DNA from 2 places in the Shewanella sp. SACH genome. Region 1 is predicted to be linked to the other one. Evidence: predicted binding sites of a transcription regulator. Region 1 holds the regulator's gene; the other holds the start of a gene.

What was found. The regulator FliA, encoded in region 1, starts transcription of late flagellar genes. The targets are predictions, from matches to a motif close to CTAAAGNTNNNNNNNNNNNNGCCGATA.
Region 2: the regulator FliA is predicted to act here: its motif matches at 1,867-1,893, upstream of BM607_RS05175 (VC2046/SO_2500 family protein).

What each region holds. Positions count from the first base shown of each region.
Region 1 covers NZ_MPDG02000002.1:1,097,751-1,101,165, forward strand. The annotation lists gene flhF (flagellar biosynthesis protein FlhF) at 1-525, shown strand, start outside; gene BM607_RS12775 (MinD/ParA family protein) at 530-1,411, shown strand; gene BM607_RS12780 (RNA polymerase sigma factor FliA) at 1,404-2,117, shown strand; gene cheY (chemotaxis response regulator CheY) at 2,165-2,548, shown strand; gene BM607_RS12790 (protein phosphatase CheZ) at 2,562-3,299, shown strand; gene BM607_RS12795 (chemotaxis protein CheA) at 3,315-3,415, shown strand, end outside.
Region 2 covers NZ_MPDG02000001.1:1,185,852-1,189,266, reverse strand. The annotation lists gene BM607_RS05185 (EAL domain-containing protein) at 1-595, opposite strand, end outside; gene BM607_RS05180 (DUF406 family protein) at 847-1,134, opposite strand; gene BM607_RS05175 (VC2046/SO_2500 family protein) at 1,344-1,832, opposite strand; tRNA gene BM607_RS05170 (tRNA-Tyr) at 1,958-2,042, shown strand; tRNA gene BM607_RS05165 (tRNA-Tyr) at 2,114-2,198, shown strand; gene BM607_RS21895 (hypothetical protein) at 2,208-2,369, opposite strand; gene BM607_RS05160 (PLP-dependent cysteine synthase family protein) at 2,449-3,415, shown strand, end outside.

The DNA of each region.
Region 1 (3,415 bases):
GGAGCCTATGAGCAATTAGCAACTTATGGCAAAATAATGGGCTGCCCAGTAAAGCAAGCTCATGATCTGAATGAATTAGAGCAAATTCTCTATCAGTTTAGGAATCGCAAGCTAGTATTGATAGATACGGCTGGCATGGGACAACGAGATATGCGTCTTTACCAGCAACTTGATAATTTAACTGCAAATAGCAGGATACCTATCCGCAGTTATCTGGTACTGTCTGCGACAGGACAGCGCCGTGTGCTGCAAGATGCAGTCAATCATTTTAAACGCATTCCCCTATCTGGTGTCGTTCTCACAAAACTCGATGAATCTGTGTCGTTAGCAGGGGCATTAAGTGTGTTGATCCAAAACGGATTACCATTAAGTTATGTTACTGATGGACAAAGAGTTCCTGAAGATATGAAAGTTGCGGATACCTTAGATTTAGCCCAGCAGGCACTCGCAGCGTTAGATAGTACAGAACAACAATCATTACAAGACACAGCGTGGTCAGATAATATGGCCTGTGCATTTGAGTAGATTTATGACCCTGGATCAAGCAAGTGGTTTACGTATGATGAATCAACCCTATAACGAAAAAGTGAAAGTAATCGCGGTCACAGGTGGTAAAGGTGGCGTTGGTAAAACCAGCGTCTCCATTAATACTGCTGTGGCATTAGCCGAAAAAGGCAAGCGTGTCTTGGTACTTGATGCTGACCTTGGCTTAGCAAACGTCGATGTCATGCTGGGTATTCGTGCCGAGCGTAACCTCTCCCATGTTCTCTCTGGTGATGCAGAGCTTGACGATATTATCGTTCGTGGCCCTAAAGGGATTGGCATAGTGCCAGCCACTTCAGGAACACAAGGGATGGTGGAATTAAGCCCAGCGCAACATGCAGGGTTAATTCGCGCATTTAGTGAGATGCGGACTCAGTTTGATATTCTAGTCGTAGATACTGCTGCTGGGATTTCAGATATGGTGCTCAGTTTCTCACGTGCATCGCAGGATGTGCTGGTCGTTGTTTGTGATGAACCCACATCAATTACCGATGCCTATGCCCTGATAAAAATCCTCAGCCGTGAGCATGGCGTGTTCCGTTTTAAAATAGTTGCCAATATGGTGCGTAGTTTACGCGAAGGTATGGAATTATTTGCTAAACTCAGTAAAGTGACCGACAGATTTTTGGATGTCGCCCTTGAATTGGTTGCAACAATCCCATTTGACGAAAACTTACGTAAATCAGTTCGTAAACAAAAATTGGTGGTTGAAGCTTATCCTAAATCACCAGCAGCGATTGCGTATCAAGGGTTGGCAAATAAAATTCTAAGCTGGCCTGTACCGCAGCAACCTGGTGGGCATTTGGAGTTTTTCGTTGAGCGTTTAGTACAACGACCAGATTTTCAAGAGGAAAAAACGAGTGAATAAAGCCGCTGCGTATACTTGTTTTGACAATAAATCGTCGATCGTTGAACAGTATGCTCCGTTGGTTAAAAGAATTGCGCATCATTTACTCGCCAGACTACCTGCCTCCGTGCAGTTAGATGATTTACTCCAAGCTGGGATGATGGGGTTATTAGAAGCATCATCCAAGTTTGATGGTGGCAAGGGTGCGAAATTTGAAACCTTCGCCGGCATACGCATACGTGGGGCCATGTTAGATGAAATTCGCCGCGGCGATTGGGTCCCTCGTTCCGTTCATCGTAACAACCGCAAGGTTGCACACGCTATAGATGAGTTAGAGCAAGCACTGGGTCGTGATGCACGCGACACAGAAATTGCAGAAAAACTTGATATGACGCTCGATGAGTACCATCATATTCTTAACGATGTTTCTGTCGGAAAAATCATAGGGATAGAAGACTTAGGCGTATCTCAGGATATACTTACAGTGAGTGATCGGTCCGATGATGATTCATTTGAAGCATTAGCTGAGAACCAATTTCATTCTGCTCTGGTTGAGGCAATTAAATTATTGCCTGAAAGAGATGCATTAGTGTTATCCCTGTACTACGATGAAGCATTGAATTTAAAAGAGATTGGCGCCATTCTTGAAGTCAGTGAATCGCGGGTTAGCCAGATATTAAGTCAGGCAATGTTGCGATTGAAAGCTAAACTCAAGCATTGGACATAAGTATAATTATTAATCGAGCACAGAATGTCAGCTCACCGGAGGAAACCTTGGACAAGAATATGAAGATTCTCATTGTTGACGATTTTTCGACAATGAGGCGTATCATCAAGAACTTGTTGCGAGACTTGGGGTTTAACAATACCCAAGAAGCAGACGATGGCTCAACAGCCCTGCCGATGTTGCAAAAGGGGGATTTTGATTTTGTTGTTACAGATTGGAATATGCCCGGCATGCAAGGGATCGATCTGTTAAAAGCAATTCGCGCAGATGATTCGCTAAAGCATTTACCCGTATTAATGGTAACTGCTGAAGCAAAACGTGAACAGATTATTGCTGCCGCTCAAGCGGGAGTGAATGGATATGTGGTTAAGCCTTTTACCGCAGCAACGCTGAAAGAGAAGTTAGATAAAATATTCGAACGACTCGCTTGAGCAAGGATGAGCTATGAAGTCACAAACATCAGGGCTCATCACGCTCGAGCAAGCTCAGCACTTTGTTGAATTATTAAGTGCAGGTGAGCAAAGTCAGGCAGATGATTTATTTCGGGAGCTTGCAGCTCCACTGCAACGCGAATTATTCGAAGAGGTAGGGAAATTAACTCGGCAACTTCATAGTGCGCTGATGGATTTTCAAGTTGATAATCGTCTTTCTGAATTAGCCAATACAGAAATTCCCGATGCCAAGCAACGTTTAAATTACGTTATTGACATGACTGAACAAGCGGCAAATAAAACCATGGATGCGGTTGAAGAATGTTTACCTTTGGCCAATGCCGTAACGGTTAATATTCAAAAAGTCATGCCATCTTGGGACAAATTAATGCGACGCGAGATAGTCTTAAGTGAATTTAAGGTTCTTTGTCACGATGTCCAAGATCTTATGTCCCGTAGTTCAGACGACTCGATTCGATTACGTGAATTGCTGAATCAAATATTGATGGCGCAAGATTTTCAAGACTTAACAGGGCAAATGATACGCCGTGTTATTGATCTGGTAATGGAAGTTGAAAGTAATCTGGTTTCTATGCTGACGGTATTTGGTGAGCAGCCTATGATTGAAAGTCAGATTGCTCAGAAAAATAATATTGAAGCGGAAGGGCCGATAATGAATGCCGAGCTTCGTCAAGATGTAGTAACGGGTCAAGACGAAGTGGATGATCTTCTATCGAGTCTGGGTTTCTAACTGGGAGTCAATTTGATGGCCTTTGATGTAGATGAAGAGATACTCCAGGATTTTTTAATCGAAGCCGGTGAAATTTTAGAGCTTCTGCAAGAGCAACTCGTTGCGCTTGAAAATAA
Region 2 (3,415 bases), on a different contig from region 1:
TTTCAGTATGCAGATTAATGAGCATGCTGATCTGCCGGGATTGCTCTGTTGCGCAGCGAAATAGGCTCAGGCTTTCTTCTTTGTCGTAGCTGTGTTTTGTCGCTAAGGTCAGGGCTAATTGATCTGCCATCTGGCACGCGAGGTGGATTTCGCTATCGTGCCAATGGGGAGTAAATTGCGCCCGCTCGATGCAGAGCACACCTTCCAGACGACCATTGATGCGAATGGCGATGTCGAGACTCGAATTGATGTGCCGCGGGATAAAATAGCACTCTGCCAATTCACTTAAACGGGGATCGGTCAGCGTATTGCCAGCATCGATATGGCGCAGGGTTTTAAGCTCGTGCACATAACGGGGACAAGCTTGTAATAGTTTAGGCCTATGAATGTCTTGCAACATCATAGAACCAAATTGTGCAACGAGTGTTTGGGTTTGTTGATCAGCTGAGAACGTCCACACTGACACCAAAGAAACCGTTAAATTCTGGCACAACAACTCTGTGGCTAACTCTGCTGTCTTGGTGAAATCGCCCTGCTGTTTTGCAGTTGACTGAACCAAAGACTCCAATAAATGCTGATGCTGACGTCGCTTCACGCTGATTCCCTACAAAACTTCGTGTTGGGCTAAAGGTCTTTGCTACGCGCAAACGTAGCTTGAAATGTGCAATTAAGCTGATTGAATTATTCTTATTTGGAGGCAGATTACACTATCTATTGTAAGTGCAGCAACATGTGGCACAATTTATTACAATTCAGTTAACAATTGCAGCATTTTTAGACAGTTAAAACGATTAAGCTCGAACTCTATTTGCTAAAATCTATCCGCTAAAAGTGCTGCACAAAAACTTATAAACCGTTTTCCAATTGGAAAATCATTTTCTCGGCGCTCACACCAAAGGTCAGCAGTAAATCGATACCCGCCGCCGTGGTCACAAACTCAGTTTGTACTTCAGCAAAACGAGCTTGGGCACGGCTCGCCATACTTTCTGCATCTGTTTGCGCGCTATCGCCAACAAAATTTAACGTCAATAAGGTATCGTGTTCATCAATGACGGCGCCGATATCGACAAAACTGCCACAATCGGTGCAAGTGTCATTCACTGCCGGATTCTGTGCTTCTATTATGCCTTTCATCTGTATTCCTTCTTTATAAAGCGACTGATTAACGGCATCACTAAACTATGCTCGCTAATTTATTTGCGCGGTAAGTGGCTAACTCGATAGGTTAATCAGAATTATAGGTAATTAAGCCTCAAGATAACTGGCTTTAGCTCACGCTTATTTACTGAAATGGCGCAGATTGACGCTATTGGTATTGAAGAGGACTTGCTGGAAATGGGTAACTAGGCAGAAGCGAGCAGAGGCACGAGATTACGTTGGATTGCCAATTGATCGGCAAAATGCATGATTTCAACCTTAGGCGCGCTGAGTTGGCCCCGCTGCCTGAGCTGGGTGACATGATCACAGTTACTCAGGGCCTCGGCCATTGCAACGCTCTCACCGCCTCGGATCACTAAGGCTTCCGGTCGCAGTGCCTGCTGTAATTGAAATGCCCGCGGACCTTGGGCCATAAAAATACTGCTGTTATCGACTACTGGTTCGGCAGAAGATAAATCAGCCATTAAGCTTTGCTGCGGTGGCAACTCGAACTGACGCTGTAATTTTTGCGCCATATCAAGCTCGTTTTGCCATTGAAATTGCGCCATGTCCCGTGCGTCAACGGACAGTAACGACAGCAACAGGGCGAATTCACCCCGTCTGTCGTTTTCTATCGCCGCGTTTAAGCGGGTGCCAATTTGGGCTTCGTTGACTAAAGGAACATCAATTTGCATAAAAAAACATCGTCAAAACAATTCGTTGTTAGTTAATCGACCATTTGATGCATAACTTTAGGAAAATTTTTAAATTGGGTATTTACATGCAAAAGGTTTCTGACTACTATGGCGGCCGCAATTGAGGAGGGGTTCCCGAGTGGCCAAAGGGATCAGACTGTAAATCTGACGGCTCAGCCTTCGAAGGTTCGAATCCTTCTCCCTCCACCATTTGCACTGTAAGTTTGTGAGTGTTGTTCGAAAATGATGTAGAGTTTTACAAAAGCGTTAAAGGTATTCGTGGAGGGGTTCCCGAGTGGCCAAAGGGATCAGACTGTAAATCTGACGGCTCAGCCTTCGAAGGTTCGAATCCTTCTCCCTCCACCATTTCTTTCATTATCTATACCCCTCTTGTTCAATTTCCGTTTTGTCTATCCAAGTTTTATCTGCCATAACTTCATCTATTCCTTTTGTTCTGATTACATTCTTTGTATTAAACTGCACTTCTGTTTGAAGCCATCTTTTTAGTTCGCGATATTTGTCTTTAACATCAATCACGCTTCGCGCGACTTCAAGCTAGTGACTCCAAGCAGATCCAATAAAACCGCTTTACCCGTCCCTGTGATATGCTCTGAAAATGATCCCTTTCGAAGTGACTATGATGATATCTAACACAATTCAACCGCCAGTGGACTCACACAGCGCTCACAGACTCTGCCCAACGTGGGAAGCCCTTGCGATAGGCAAGATTGAAGCGGATTTTCAGCGCAGCGCCGATACCCATTTGATTAAACTTGAATTACCTATGCTCGATGGCATAGATATTTATCTTAAAGATGAAAGTACCCACCCGACAGGAAGCTTAAAGCATCGCCTCGCCCGCTCACTCTTCCTCTATGCCCTGTGTAACGGCTGGATTAAGCAAGGCACGCCCATTATCGAATCCTCATCGGGCAGCACGGCGATTTCTGAAGCCTATTTTGCCCGCTTACTCGGTTTACCTTTTATTGCCGTGATGCCTAAAAGCACGGCTAAAAAGAAGATTGAACAGATCACTTTCTATGGAGGCCAATGTCATTTTGTCGACCATTCCAGTGAGATTTACGCCGAATCGGCGCGCCTAGCCGCGGAGCTGGGCGGCCATTACATGGATCAATTCACCTACGCCGAGCGCGCAACAGACTGGCGCGGCAATAACAATATTGCCAATTCTATTTTCAATCAGATGGAACGCGAGCCACACACAATCCCGCGTTGGATAGTGATGAGTCCGGGTACAGGCGGCACATCGGCGACCATAGGCCGCTACATCCGCTATCAAAGGTTGGCGACCCAGCTTTGCGTAGTTGATCCGCAAAACTCGGTATTTTTTGATTTTTATCAGAGCGGCGATGCCAGCTTAACCTGTTGCAATGGCAGTAAAATTGAAGGCATAGGTCGACCAAGAGTCGAGCCATCGTTTATTCCTGGCGTTGTGGATACTATGCTGCAAATCCCCGACGCAGCATCAGTGGCGACAATTCATTGGTTAGAACAACTGATTGGCCGTAAAACCGGCGCATCGACGGGCACGAACCTTTACGGTGCATTGCAACTTGCCGTAC